Allochromatium vinosum DSM 180: one gene and its partners. The protein of the gene in region 2 interacts with the protein of the main gene of each other region in a pairwise test. Links are inferred from orthologs where the notes say so. Each region holds a gene or a part of one and is shown on either strand. Other genes may lie near its edges.

What was found. The genes of interacting proteins can lie anywhere in the genome.
Region 1: the proteins of ybgC (region 2) and acpP interact in binary tests that used the Escherichia coli proteins (3 or more experiments, as listed by UniProt). The link is inferred for Allochromatium vinosum DSM 180 from one-to-one orthologs.
Region 3: the proteins of ybgC (region 2) and secA interact in binary tests that used the Escherichia coli proteins (3 or more experiments, as listed by UniProt). The link is inferred for Allochromatium vinosum DSM 180 from one-to-one orthologs.

What each region holds. Positions count from the first base shown.
Region 1 is NC_013851.1:2,165,848-2,170,496, reverse strand. Bases 583-3,257 are described here. They hold acpP (acyl carrier protein), read left to right. Parts: upstream 583-1,639; coding sequence 1,640-1,876; downstream 1,877-3,257. Other genes in these bases: fabF (beta-ketoacyl-ACP synthase II), read left to right, coding at 1,988-3,226; fabG (3-oxoacyl-ACP reductase FabG), read left to right, coding at 745-1,485; fabD (ACP S-malonyltransferase), read left to right, coding at 583-752. Also shown: more of fabD, read left to right, coding at 1-582; pabC (aminodeoxychorismate lyase), read left to right, coding at 3,283-4,137; endolytic transglycosylase MltG, read left to right, coding at 4,146-4,649. UniProt on the Escherichia coli protein: Carrier of the growing fatty acid chain in fatty acid biosynthesis.
Region 2 is NC_013851.1:1,093,640-1,098,362, forward strand. What follows is about bases 1,011-3,759. They hold ybgC (tol-pal system-associated acyl-CoA thioesterase), read left to right. Parts: upstream 1,011-2,048; coding sequence 2,049-2,471; downstream 2,472-3,759. Other genes in these bases: ilvC (ketol-acid reductoisomerase), read left to right, coding at 1,011-1,966; tolQ (protein TolQ), read left to right, coding at 2,485-3,159; tolR (protein TolR), read left to right, coding at 3,182-3,625; tolA (cell envelope integrity protein TolA), read left to right, coding at 3,628-3,759. In the rest of the region: ilvB (biosynthetic-type acetolactate synthase large subunit), read left to right, coding at 1-379; ilvN (acetolactate synthase small subunit), read left to right, coding at 397-888; more of ilvC, read left to right, coding at 950-1,010; more of tolA, read left to right, coding at 3,760-4,723.
Region 3 is NC_013851.1:149,323-154,630, forward strand. The notes cover bases 583-3,916. They hold secA (preprotein translocase subunit SecA), read left to right. Parts: upstream 583-890; coding sequence 891-3,716; downstream 3,717-3,916. Other genes in these bases: ALVIN_RS00715 (M23 family metallopeptidase), read left to right, coding at 583-774; argJ (bifunctional glutamate N-acetyltransferase/amino-acid acetyltransferase ArgJ), read left to right, coding at 3,732-3,916. In the rest of the region: more of ALVIN_RS00715, read left to right, coding at 1-582; more of argJ, read left to right, coding at 3,917-4,949; ALVIN_RS00730 (Nudix family hydrolase), read left to right, coding at 5,003-5,308. UniProt on the Escherichia coli protein: Required for protein export, interacts with the SecYEG preprotein conducting channel.

The sequences.
Region 1 (4,649 bases), 1.1 Mb from region 2 along the record:
CGGCGATGCTCGCTGCGGGTGTTGCCGTATGGCGCGTCTGGCAGCAGTCCGGCGGTCGTCCGGCGACCGTGATGGCCGGGCACAGTCTCGGCGAGTATGCAGCGCTGGTTGCCGCCGGTGCACTAAGCTTCGCCGACGGCATCCGGCTCGCCGCCGATCGCGCGCGCTTCATGCAGGAAGCCGTGCCGGCGGGCGAGGGTGCCATGGCCGCCGTGCTCGGACTGGAGGACGCGCAGGTCGTGGCCCTCTGTGCCGAACAGGCCCAGGGCGAAGTGCTGTCCGCCGTCAATTTCAACTCGCCCGGTCAGGTCGTGATCGCCGGTTCGGCCGCTGCCGTTGCACGCGCCATCGACGCCGCCAAGGCGGCCGGCGCCAAGCGCGCGCTGCCGCTGCCGGTGAGCGTGCCGTCACACTGCGCCCTGATGCGCCCGGCGGCCGACCGCCTGGCCGAACGTCTGGCCGATGTGGCGCTGGCCGTGCCGAGCGTGACTGTGATTCATAACGTCAACGTCGCTCCGGCCGAGGACGTCGAGTCGCTGCGCCGCCGGCTGGTCGAGCAGCTCTACAGCCCGGTACGCTGGGTCGAGACGGTCGCATCCGTCGCCGCGCAGGGCGTGACCACCGCGCTCGAATGCGGTCCGGGCAAGGTGCTGACCGGGTTGAACAAACGCATCGCTGACAATCTGACGACGCTGCCGGTCTTCGATCCGAAGACGCTGGAGGCGGCACTGGAGGCAACCTCGAATGCTTAAGGGTGAAATCGCGCTGGTCACTGGCGCTTCGCGTGGAATCGGACGGGCCATCGCCATGGCGCTGGCCGAGCAGGGCGCCACGGTCGTCGGCACCGCCACCACTGAATCCGGTGCTCAGGCCATCGAACAGGCGCTGACCGGCGCCGGCCATCAGGGCCTGGGTCTGGTGCTGAACGTCTCCGACCCGGCCTCCGTCGAGGCGACCCTGGCTCAGATCACCGAGCGTCTCGGCGCGCCGAGCATCCTGGTCAACAACGCCGGCATCACCCGCGACAACCTGCTGATGCGCATGAAGGACGAGGAGTGGGACGCGGTCATCGACACCAACCTGACTTCGCTCTATCGGCTCTCCAAGGGCTGTCTGCGTGCCATGACCAAGGCGCGCAAGGGTCGCATCATCAATATCGCCTCGGTCGTCGGGTCGATGGGCAACGCCGGTCAGACCAACTATGCCGCCGCCAAGGCCGGTATGATGGGCTTCACCAAGTCGCTGGCACGTGAAGTCGGCTCGCGCGGGATCACGGTCAACTGTGTTGCGCCCGGCTTCATCGACACCGACATGACCAAGGAACTGCCCGAGGCGCACCGCCAGACCCTGCTCGGCGCCATCCCGCTCGGGCGGCTCGGCCAGCCGGAAGAGATTGCCAGCGCAGTGGTCTTTCTGGCCTCGCCGGGCGGTGCCTACATCACAGGCGAGACCCTGCATGTCAATGGCGGCATGCACATGGTGTGATCGCTTGTTGGTGTTTCTTTGTTATTCGTTTCAAAACAAGATGTTGAATGTCTTCAATCGATCGCGATCTCGGCTTTCATCGCATCTTGTTTGTCACTAGAATACACCCCGGCCCACTGGGGCCAATTTTTGTCATTCGAGAGGAATCAATCCTATGAGCAGCGTTGAAGATCGAGTTCGCAAAATCGTGGTGGACCAGCTGGGTGTGAAGGAAGAAGAAGTCAACCCAGAGGCGTCCTTCGTCGACGATCTGGGAGCGGACTCGCTCGACACCGTGGAACTGGTCATGGCCCTCGAAGAGGAGTTCGAGACCGAGATTCCGGACGAAGACGCCGAGAAGATCACCACGGTCCAACAGGCCATCGACTACATCAACGCGCACCAGGCCTGAGATCAGGTCGAGCGGATAGATTTAACGCCAGGCGCCAGGCTTCGGCCTTGAAACGAGGGCGCAGCATGGGCTCGTCGAACGTGGCGTTCTGAACGACGATAGAGGTAAGTGATGGCAGGCAGAAGGGTAGTAGTCACCGGATTGGGCCTCGTGGCACCGGTTGGTCTGGACGTCAAGTCCGCGTGGGACAACATCCTCGCCGGAAAGAGCGGAATCAAACCGATCACCCATTTCGATATCGCCCCGTTCAGCACCCGCTTCGGCGGTCCGATCTATGGCTTCGATCCGAGCGACTACGTCTCGGAGAAGGACGCCAAGAAGATGGACAAGTTCATCCATTACGGCTTGGCGGCCGGCTGTCAGGCCATCGCCGATTCCGGACTGGAGGTCAACGAGTCCAACTGTCGGCGCATCGGCGTGGCCATCGGGTCCGGTATCGGTGGTATCACCGGCATCGAGAACAACTACGAGGTCTATCGCGAGAAGGGTCCGCGTCGCATTTCGCCCTTCTTCGTGCCCGCCAACATCGTCAACATGGTGGCCGGCAACCTCTCGATCAAGTTCGGCCTCAAAGGTCCCAATTATTCGATCGTCTCGGCCTGCGCGACCGGCACGCACAACATCGGCGAGGCGGCGATCATGATCCGTCACGGCTATGTCGACGTGATGCTGGCCGGTGGTGCTGAGATGGCGACCTCGCCGGTCGGTCTCGGTGGCTTTGCCGCCGCGCGCGCCCTCTCGACCCGCAACGACGATCCCGAGGCGGCCAGCCGTCCGTTCGACAAGGATCGTGACGGCTTCGTGCTCAGCGACGGTGCCGGTGTCGTGGTGCTCGAAGAGTACGAGCACGCCAAGGCGCGCGGCGCGACCATCTATGCCGAACTGGTCGGTGTCGGTATGAACTCCGACGCCTATCACATGACGGCACCCTCGGAAGATGGTGAGGGCGCCTCCGAATGTATGCGCATGGCGCTGAACGATGGCGGCCTGAACACCGAGCAAGTCCAGTACATCAACGCGCACGGTACCTCGACGCCGGCCGGCGATGTGGCCGAGACGCGTGCCGTGAAGCGTGCCTTCGGTGACTATGCCTACAAGCTCGCGGTCAGCTCGACCAAGTCCATGACCGGGCACATGCTGGGCGCGGCCGGTGGCGCCGAGGCCATCTTCACCATCCTGGCCATCCGCGATCAGGTCGCGCCGCCGACCATCAACTATCACACCCCGGACCCGGATTGCGATCTCGACTGCGTTCCCAATACGGCGCGTCAGATGACGATCGATGTGGCGATGTCCAACTCGTTCGGTTTCGGCGGCACCAACGGGACGCTCATCTTCCGGCGTCTCTGATCCGGTCTCCGTCTGGAGACCGGGACCAGGGAGACCGGTCGGGCAGGGCGCGCGACATGGCCACGACGCCAGGAATCGGCGCCCCGTCTCGGGTCTTGATCGATGGCCGGCCTGGTGATCGGTTCTCGATTCTCGACCGGGCGCTGCACTACGGGGATGGTCTGTTCGAGACCATCCGCCTCGCCGCCGGCTATCCCTGCCAGTGGCAGCGCCACATGGATCGGCTGATCCTGGGCGCGGAGCGTCTCGGCATCGACATGCCCGACACCGCTCTGCTCGCCGCCGAGGCCGCCGACGTGACCTGGGGACAGCGCGAAGGCATCCTGAAGCTGATCCTCTCGCGCGGCGAGGGCGGACGTGGGTATGCGCCGCCGATGCCAGCCGTGCCCCGGCGTCTGCTCCTGACCTATCCCTTGCCGTCCGCGCCGGGGCGTGACTGGCGTCAGGGCGTGGCCGTGCGCTACTGTCAGACACCCGTCTCGATCAATCCGGTACTCGCCGGCATCAAGCATCTCAACCGTCTGGACTCGGTCCTGGCGCGCGCCGAATGGAACGATCCGGCCATCGCCGAGGGACTCATGTTCGAATCGACCGGCGTGCTGGTCGGCGGCACCATGACCAATGTCTTCCTGTGGGATGGTCGCTGTCTGATGACGCCGCCGGTCGATCGTGGCGGCATCGCCGGCACCGTGCGCGGTCTGACGCTGGAACTCGCGGCGCGTCTGGGGATCGATTGTCTGGTCACGCGCCTCGATCGCGCCGCGCTCGATCAGGCACGCGGACTCTTTCTGACCAATTCGATCATCGGCGTCTGGCCTGTGCGCGAGCTGGGCGGACACCGGTTCGATGTGTCTCAACTTCCTTGGAATCTGCTCGATCGGCTGTATCGGGCCGCCTGTATGCCGGGATGATCGACCCGATGTCGAAACGTATCGCCGCACTGCTCATGCTCGTCGTCCTCGTCGCCGGCTTTCTCGCTGGGGCGTTATGGCGCGACTATCGCTGTTTCCTGTCGACGCCGATCCAGGTGGGGGAGGAGCGTGTCCTGTTCGACGTACCGCGCGGGACGTCATTGCGCACCCTGGCCAAGCGTCTGCACGAGCAGGGACTGATCGAGCGTCCGACCTATTTCATCGCGCTGGCCTATCTCCAGGGCGATCAGGGGCGGCTCAAGGCGGGTGAATATGCACTCACGCGCGACATGACGCCGCCGCGCGTCCTGGAACAGCTCACCTCGGGCCGGGTGGTCGAATACAGTCTCACCCTGGTCGAGGGCTGGACCTTCCGGCAGGCACTGGCGGCGCTCGACAGTCACGAGGTCTTCGGCCGTGGCGCCAAGCTTTCGGAGCTGTCCGATGCCGAGATCATGGCCCAGATCGGACGTCCCGAGGAGCATCCCGAGGGACTGTTCTTCCCGGATACC
Region 2 (4,723 bases):
CCTGATGTGCATCCAGGAGCTGGCGACCTGCCAGCAATACCGGCTGCCGATCAAGGTGGTGCTGCTCAACAACGGCTACATGGGCATGGTGCGCCAGTGGCAGGAGCTGTTCTACGAGAGCCGCTACTCGCATTCCTATGTCGACGCGCTGCCCGATTTCGTCAAGCTCGCCGAGAGCTTCGGCCATGTCGGGATGCGGGTCGAACGGCCCGAGCACCTGGAAGACGCCATGCGCGAAGCCTTCGCCATGCGTGACCGCTTCGTCTTCCTCGACGTGATCGTCGACCCGACCGAGAACGTCTATCCCATGATCGCCGCCGGCAAGGGGCATCACGAGATGCAGCTCTCGCCGAGCCACTCCGACCGCGAACTGGCCTGATTTGTAGGAACCCGGATATGAGACACATCATCGCCGTGCTGCTGGAGAACGAGGCCGGAGCGCTCTCGCGCGTCGCCGGACTGTTCTCGGCCCGTGGCTACAATATCGAATCGCTCACGGTCGCCCCCACCGACGACCCCACGCTCTCGCGCATGACGCTGGTGACGACCGGCAACGACGAGATCGTCGAGCAGATCAAGAAGCAGTTGAACAAGCTCATCGACACCGTCAAGCTCGTCGACCTCTCCGAGGGCGATCACATCGAGCGCGAGATGATGATGGTCAAGGTGCGCGCCGAGCGTCCCGACCGCGAAGAACTCAAGCGGCTGGTGGACATCTTCCGCGCCAAGATCATCGACGTGACCGACGTGAGCTATGTCATCGAACTGACCGGCGCCTCGCGTAAACTCGACGCCTTCATCGATGCACTGCCCGAGGGACTGATCATCGAGGTCGTCCGCTCCGGTCCCACCGGCATCGCCCGTGGCGCCAAGGGCTTGACCCTCTAACCCCCGTTTCGAACCGATTTTCGAACCCGATCCATCCAAGACTAGGATTCATCGCATGACCATCAACGTGTATTACGACAAAGACGCCGACCTTTCGCTGATCCAAGGGAAGAAAGTGACCATCGTCGGCTATGGCTCGCAGGGCCATGCCCACGCCAACAACCTCAAGGACTCCGGCGTCTCCGTCACCGTGGCGCTGCGTCCGGGTTCGGCTTCGGCGGCCAAGGCCACCAATGCCGGTCTGACCGTCAAGCCGATCGAAGAGGCGGTGGCCGACGCCGACGTGGTCATGATCCTGGCACCCGACGAGCATCAGGGCGCGCTCTATCGCGAGCAGATCGAGCCGAACATCAAGCAGGGCGCGGCGCTGGCCTTCGCTCACGGCTTCAACGTCCACTTCGGCCAGATCACCCCGCGTGAGGATCTGGATGTCATCATGATCGCCCCCAAGGGTCCGGGGCATCTGGTGCGCTCGACCTACACCCAGGGCGGCGGCGTGCCCTCGCTGATCGCGGTCTACCAGGACGCCAGCGGCCAGGCGCGCGACATCGCCATGGCCTATGCTTCGGCCAACGGCGGCGGTCGTGCCGGCATCATCGAGACCACCTTCCGCGAGGAGTGCGAGACCGACCTGTTCGGTGAGCAGGTGGTGCTGTGCGGCGGTCTGACCTCGCTGATCCAGGCCGGTTTCGAGACCCTGGTCGAGGCCGGTTACGCGCCCGAGATGGCCTACTTCGAGTGTCTGCACGAAGTGAAGCTGATCGTCGACCTCATCTACGAGGGCGGCATCGCCAACATGCGCTACTCGATCTCCAACACCGCCGAGTACGGCGACCTGACCCGTGGCCCGCGCGTCATCACCAGCGAGACCAAGGCTGAGATGAAGCGCATCCTGACCGAGATCCAGACCGGCCAGTTCGCCAAGGAGTTCATGCTGGAGAATCAGGCGGGCGCGGCTTCGATGAAGGCCATGCGTCGTCTCGGCGCCGAGCACCAGATCGAGGAAGTCGGCGAGCGTCTGCGCGAGATGATGCCCTGGATCCGCGAGAAGAAGCTGGTCGACAAGACCCGCAACTGATCCCGATCCTTCGGGTCGTTTCCGGCTCCCGCGCACGGTCGCGGGGCCGGAGTCCGGATTCGTGTCGCAAGGAACGTCCAGCATGTCGACACAGACTCATGGCGCTTCAGCCGGTTTCGACTGGCCGGTGCGCGTCTATTACGAAGACACGGATGCCGCTGGCATCGTCTTCTATGCCAACTATCTGCGCTTCATGGAGCGTGGCCGCACCGAATGGCTGCGCGCGCTCGGCTTCGAGCAGGACCGGCTGCGCGCGGAACAGGGCGTCGTCTTCGCGGTCACAGCGGTCGATCTCAAATATCTGACCCCGGCGCGTTTCAATGATCTGCTGACGGTGCGCTCCAGTCTCAGCCACAAGGGCGGCGCCAGTCTGGCCTTCGAGCAGGACATCCTGCGCCTCGCCGATCAGGCCGTCTGCTGTCGCGGGTCGGTCAAGGTAGTGTGCCTCGATGCGGCGACCATGCGTCCGCGCCGTCTGCCGGATCGGCTGGCAGCGGCGATCTGAGTAAAAAAATCCCATGACATCCGATCTGTCCCTCTTCGCTCTGATCCTCGATGCCAGCCTGGTGGTGCAACTGGTGCTGCTGGTGCTGGTGGTCGCCTCGGTCATCTCCTGGACCATGATTCTGGACCGCACCCGTGTCCTCGGGCGTGCGCGCAAGCTGGCCGATCGCTTCGAGGAGCGCTTCTGGTCCGGCGGCGATCTGGGGGCGCTCTACAAGGAGCTGAGTCAGGACGAGAAGGGCGGTCAGGGGCTGGCGGTGATCTTTCGCGCCGGCTTCAAGGAGTTCGTGCGGCTGCGCAAGGTCGAGGACACCGACATGCCGTCCGTGCTGCAAGGGGCCGAGCGCTCGATGCGTGTGGCCCTGAGCCGCGAGATGGATCGTCTCGAAACCAATCTGGCCTTCCTGGCCACCGTCGGCTCGACCAGTCCCTATATCGGGCTGTTCGGCACCGTCTGGGGCATCATGCAGTCCTTCCATGCGCTCGGTAACGTCGAGCAGGCGACCCTGGCCCTGGTCGCGCCCGGTATCTCGGAGGCGCTGGTCGCCACCGCCATCGGACTCTTCGCCGCCATTCCGGCCGTCATCGCCTACAACCGCTACTCCAATCAGGTCGAGCGGCTCAACAACCGCTACGAAGAGTTCATCGAGGAATTCGCGACCCTGCTCCAGCGCCAGGGGCGCGGCTGAGCGGGGCAGGGGGCTTCGACACATGGTCAAGCACAGCCGCCGCCGCACCCGCCGTCGTCTCATGGCCGAGATCAACGTCGTGCCCTACATCGACGTGATGCTGGTACTGCTGGTCATCTTCATGGTGACGGCGCCGCTCATCACCAGCGGGGTCAAGATCAGTCTGCCCCAGGTCAAGACCGGCGCCATCACCGGGCCGGCCACCGAGTCGGTCGTCATCACGGTCGATCAGTTCGGGGACTATTACATCGACATCGGTGCCGAGAAGAATCAGCCGGCGAGCGACCAGATCCTCTATGACCGGCTGCGGGTGGTGCTCGAATACCAACCTGATACGCCGATCCTGGTGCGCGGCGACAACAGCGTCGACTATGGCCGCGTGGTGCGTGCCATGGCCATCGCCCAGAAGGCGGGCGCGCCCGAGGTCGGACTGATCACCGTGCCGCCGGAGCGCCGCGAGCCCTGACCATGTGGGAGATCCTGCGCGTCAATCCGCGCGCCTTCTACTGGTCGCTTGGACTGCATCTGTTCTTTGCGCTGCTGTTCTTCGTCGGGATCGATGTCCTGAAACCCGCGCCGGACATTGGCTCCAAGGCGCGCGTGGTGCAGGCGAATCTGGTCTCGGATCGGGCGCTGGAGGCGCTGGTATCGGACCTGGAGACTGGAGCGGCCGGATCTGCGGAGGGTGTCGCGCCAGAAGCGGATGACGGGGCCGGAGTGCCGGTTCCGGATCTGCCCGAACCCGAGCGGCCCACGTCAGACTCCACCAGGACGGAACGCCCCGCCCAACCTGAGCTGCCCGAGCCGCAACCACCCGAACCCGATCCGGCCGAGCTGGAGGCCCGGCGTCTCGCCGCCGAGGAAGAAGCCCGTCGCGCGGCTGAACTGGCCGCCCAGCGCGAGGCACAGGAGGCCGCTCGACGCGAGGCCGAGGAAGCGGCCCGGCGCGAAGCTCTGGAACTCGAAGCCCAGCGTCAGGCTGAACTGGAGGCCCAACGTCTCGCCGCTGAGGAAGCGGCCCGGCGTGAAGCTCTGGAGCTCGAAGCCCAGCGGCAGGCCGAACTGGAAGCCGAGCGTCTTGCCGCCGAGCAGGCCGCCCAGGCACGCCGCCGCGCCGAGCAGGAGGCCGAACGCCGCCGACTTGCGGAAGCCGAGGCCCGCGCGCGCGCCGAGGACGAAGCGCGTCGTCAGGCCGAACTCGAACGCCAACGGGCAGAAGAGGAACGCCTGGCCCGAGAGGCGCGTGAGCGTGCCGAGCAGGAGGCGCGGCGCATGGAGGCCGAGCGCGAACGTCTGCGTCAGGAAGCCGAGCGGCTGGCCGCCGAGGAAGCGGCGCGGCTGGAAGCGGAACTGGAACGCGAACGTCGACAGCAGCTCGCCGAGGAGGCGGAGCGACTGGCCCAAGAGGAAGAGCGCCGTCTGGCCGAGGAGATCGAGCAGCAGCGCCGCGAGCAGTTGGCGCGTGAGCAAGCCGCCGAGGACGCGCAGCGTGCCGCTGTGGCTGAAGCTCAGCGCGCGCGTGAAGAGGATCTGGCCTCGCGGCTAGCCTTCGAGCAGATCGCAC
Region 3 (5,308 bases), 940 kb from region 2 along the record:
CGCACTAGCATCGCCATGGAAACCGTGCCCGTCAACCCGTCGGTAACGGATTCCGGCGAGATCGGCGCCATTGCCGCCCGTTTGGGCGAAATGCAGGCCGAACTCCTGCGGATCAATGCGCTCGGCGAGCGTCTGGTCCAGGTCTCGGGACTCGATCCCGATGAGTTCGACTTCGTGAACGCACCGCCGCGCGGTGGTCCCGAGACGGCCATGGCCCGCGATTACACCATCAAGGAGCTGGCCGACGAATTGTCGACGCTCGTGGTGCTGGTGCAGGATCGTGAGCGCAAGCTCGACCGGCTCGCCGACCGGGTTCTGGAACAGCAGCCGAGGGCCGCCGGCGCGCAACTTGGCGGCTGGCCGGTGCGTTCCGGCTACATCAGCTCCCCCTATGGCGTCCGGGTGCATCCGGTTCGCAATACGCGTCAGTTCCATGAGGGCGTCGATTTCGCCACCAAGCGCGGCTCCCCCATCCTGGCCGTTGCCGATGGTCTCGTGGTCTTCAGCGGGCGTCGCAATGGCTACGGCAATCTGGTCGACATCCGTCATCGCGATGGCTTGGTGACGCGCTATGCGCACAATACCGCCAATCTGGTCCGTGAGGGTGATCTGATCCGGCAGGGCCAGCAGATCGCGACCGTCGGCTCGACCGGGACGGCGACCGGACCGCATGTGCATTTCGAGGTGATCCGCAACGGACGGGCGGTCGATCCCATGCCCTATCTGCGTAGCCAGCCGGCCCAGCGTCTCGCCAGGGCCGACGTGCTGCGCTGACCGACTGTCTCCACGGCCAAACGCCCGCGCCTCGGGCGCATTCCCAGACGCGGTTCGCAGCGAAATCCGTTATCATCCGCCGCTTTCCGCGTCAGGCTCTCTTAAAGAATCCCGCGATGTTCAATCCATTCAAGAAGCTCTTCGGCAGCCGCAACGAGCGGCTGGTCAAATCACTGATGAAGACGGTGGCGCGCATCAACGCGCTCGAGCCCGAACTGGCGCAGCTCTCGGATCAGGCACTCGCGGCCAAGACCGTCGAGTTCCGCGAGCGTCTGGCCGGGGGCACGACGCTCGACGATCTGCTGCCCGAAGCCTTCGGGGTCGTGCGCGAGGCCGGCAAGCGCGTGCTCGGGATGCGGCACTTCGATGTGCAGCTCGTCGGCGGCATGGTGCTCAACAGCGGCAAGATCGCCGAGATGCGCACCGGTGAGGGCAAGACCCTGGTGGCCACGCTGGCGGCCTATCTCAACGCGCTGCCCGGCCAGGGCGTGCACGTCGTCACCGTCAACGATTATCTGGCACGGCGCGACGCGGCCTGGATGGGGCGGCTCTATCACTTCCTGGGGCTGTCGGTTGGCGTCATCAATTCCTCGGGCGGACTGGGGCCGGACATGGCCTCCTATCTGTTCGATCCCGAGTTCGAGCTGGAGGCCGGTCAGGGCCATCGTCATCTGCGCCCCTGCACCCGGCGCGAGACCTATGGCGCCGACATCACCTACGGCACCAACAACGAATACGGCTTCGACTATCTGCGCGACAACATGGCGTTCACGCCCGAGCAGCGTGTGCAGCGCGATCCGTTCTACGCCATCGTCGACGAGGTCGACTCCATCCTGATCGACGAGGCGCGCACGCCGCTCATCATCTCGGGGCCGTCCGAGGGCAGCACGGATCTCTACAAGCAGATCGACACGCTCATCCCCAGGCTCACCCGTCAGGCGCCCATCACCAACGAAGAGGGCCAGCCGGACTTCGGGCCGGGCGATTTCTCGGTCGACGAGAAGGTCCGTCAGGTCTATCTGAGTGAAGAAGGGCACGAGAAGGTCGAGCAGATGCTCGTCGAGATCGGTCTGCTGGAAGAGGGCGACGGACTCTACGATCCGGGCAACATCGTGCTCATGCACCATGTCTATGCCGCCCTGCGCGCCCACACGCTGTTCCAGAAGAACGTCGAGTACATCGTGCGCGACGGTCAGGTCATCATCGTCGACGAGTTCACCGGGCGCACCATGCCCGGACGGCGCTGGTCGGAAGGTCTGCATCAGGCGGTCGAGGCCAAGGAAGGGGTGCCGATCCAGCCCGAGAACCAGACCATGGCCTCGATCACCTTCCAGAACCTGTTCCGGCTCTATCCCAAGCTCTCGGGCATGACCGGCACGGCGGATACCGAGGCGTTCGAGTTCCAGCAGATCTACGGCCTGGAGGTCGTCGTCATCCCGACCAACCAGCCGATGGTGCGCGACGATCGCGGCGATCTGGTCTATCTGACCCCGCAGGAGAAATACGAGGCGATCATCGCCGATGTGCAGGACTGCGTGCAGCGCGGTCAGCCGGTGCTGGTCGGTACGGCCTCGATCGAGACCTCCGAGCTGGTCTCGGGTCTGCTCAAGAAGGCCGGCATCGCCCACGAGGTGCTCAACGCCAAGCAGCACGAACGCGAGGCCGGCATCATCGCCCAGGCCGGACGTCCGGGTGCCGTGACCATCGCCACCAACATGGCCGGTCGCGGGACCGACATCGTGCTCGGCGGCAATCTGGAGGCCGAGCTGGAAGAGGCTGGCCCGAACGCCGATCACGCGGCACTGCGCGCGGCCTGGAAGGCGCGTCACGAGCAGGTCATCCAGGCCGGCGGTCTGCATGTGGTCGGTACCGAGCGTCACGAGTCGCGGCGTATCGACAACCAGTTGCGCGGCCGTTCGGGGCGTCAGGGCGATCCCGGCTCCTCGCGCTTCTATCTGTCGCTCGAAGACAACCTGATGCGTATCTTCGCCTCCGACCGGGTCGGCAAGATGATGCAGCGCCTCGGGATGCAGAAGGGCGAGGCCATCGAGCATCCCTGGGTGACCAAGGCGATCGAGAACGCCCAACGCAAGGTCGAGGGTCGCAACTTCGACATTCGCAAGCAGCTGCTCGAATACGACGATGTCGCCAACGATCAGCGTAAGGTCATCTATCGTCAGCGCCGCGATCTGATGGATGCGCTCGACGTCTCCGAGACCGTCGAGGCCATGCGCGCCGACGTGCTCAAGGGGCTGATCGACATCTATATTCCGCCCGACAGCCTGGAGGAGCAGTGGAACATCGCCGGACTCTCAGAGGCGCTCGTCGAGCACTTCGGCGGTGACTGGCCGATCCAGAGCTGGCTCGACCAGGATCACGACCTGCACGAGGAGACCCTGCGCCGCCGCATTCAGGACGCGCTGGCTCAGCGCTACCAGGAACGCGAGAATCTGATCGGTACGGCCAATATGCGCCAGGTCGAGCGCGCGGTCATGCTCCAGACGCTCGACAGCCACTGGAAGGACCACCTGGCCGCGATGGACTATCTGCGCCAGGGTATCCATCTGCGCGGTTATGCGCAGAAGAACCCCAAGCAGGAGTACAAGCGCGAGGCGTTCCTGATGTTCTCGGCCATGCTTGCGGGTATCAAGCAGGATGTGGTGACGACGCTCGCCAAGCTGGAGATCCAGGCCGGTGTGGAGGCCGACTTCGCGGCTCGGCGCACGCCGGAACCCGCGCCCAAGGGGTTCGAGTTCAAGCACGATGTCTTCGAGGGCTTCGGCGAGGGTGACGAGGAGTCGTCCGAGTCGACGGGTGGCCGGAGTCGGGCCGAAGAGGATCATCATCCCTATGTGCGCGACGGGCGCAAGGTCGGGCGCAACGAACCCTGTCCCTGTGGTTCGGGCAAGAAATACAAGCAGTGCTGCGGCAAGGTCGACTGAAGGGCGTATGACGTCATGAGCGAGAACAAGACCGAGTTGTCCTTTCTCCCGGTTCCGGGCGTGCGTCTGGCGACCATTGGGGCGGGTATCCGCTATCAGGGGCGCGACGATCTGCTTGCGCTCGAATTGGCTCCAGGCGCGACGACCGCCGCCGTCTTCACCCGCAATGCCTTCTGTGCTGCGCCGGTGATGCTGGCGCGTCATCATCTGAGCCAGACCGCGCCGCGTTATCTGCTCGTCAACTCGGGTAACGCCAATGCCGGCACCGGCGCGCGCGGACTCGACGACACGCGCGCCTGCTGCGCCGCGCTCGCCGAGGCGGCGGGCTGTCGGCCCGAGGAGGTCTTGCCCTTCTCGACCGGCGTGATCGGCGAGCCGCTGCCGGTCGCGCGGTTCGAAGCCGCCATGCCGGCACTTCTGGAGCGGTTCGAGGCGGCGGCCTGGCCGGACGCGGCGCGCGCCATCATGACCACGGACACCGTGCCGAAGCTCTGCTCGCGGACCTTTGAGATCGACGGGCGTCAGGCGACCATCACCGGCATCGCCAAGGGCGCGGGCATGATCTGTCCCGACATGGCGACCATGCTCGCCTTCATCGCCACCGATGCCGCCGTGGCGCCCGAGGTGCTGCAAGGCTGTCTCAAGGCGGCGGCCGATCGCTCGTTCAATGCCATCAGCATCGACGGCGACACCTCGACCAACGATGCCTGCGTGTTGGCCGCGACCGGGGCGCTCGGCAATGCGCCCATCGTCGATGAGACCAGCACTGACTATGCGGCCCTGCAAGCGGCGGTCGAGTCGGTCTGCGTCGAACTGGCCACCGCCATCGTGCGCGACGGCGAGGGCGCGACCAAGCTGGTGACGGTGCGCGTCGAGCAGGCGCGCGATCGCGACGAGGCACGGCGCGTGGCCTATACCATCGCCCACTCGCCGCTGGTCAAGACCGCGCTCTTCGCCTCCGATCCCAACTGGGGGCGGATTCTGGCCGCCGTGGGGCGGGCCGGTGTCGAGAATCTAGTCATCGAGGATGTCGACATCTGGCTCGGCGAGGTGCGCATCGTCGAAGCGGGCGGTCGCGCGGCGGATTACACCGAACAGGCCGGCGCTGCTGTCATGGCCGAGTCCGAGATCCTGATCCGGGTCGCGCTCGGTCGCGGCACGGTGGACGCCGAAGTGCTCACCTGCGACTTCTCCTACGACTATGTGCGCATCAACGCCGAATATCGGAGTTGATCGCGGAATGGGCGCGGCTTCGGCCGTCTGACGGACGCTCTGGAGTCGCGCCCATGCCTGAAATCATCCATGTCATGGCCGGCGCCATCGCCGACGCGAGCGGGCGCATCCTGGTCGGCAAGCGCCCCGATCATGTGCATCAGGGCGGACTCTGGGAGTTTCCGGGCGGCAAGCTGGAACCGGGCGAGTCGCCCGAAGCCGGTCTGGCGCGCGAACTCGCCGAGGAACTCGGCATCCAGGTGCGCGCCAGCCGTCCGCTGATCCGCGTTCATCACGACTATGGCGATCGCCATATCCTGCTCGACGTGCATCGGGTGGACGACTATGCGGGCGTTCCACACGGACGTGAGGGCCAGCCG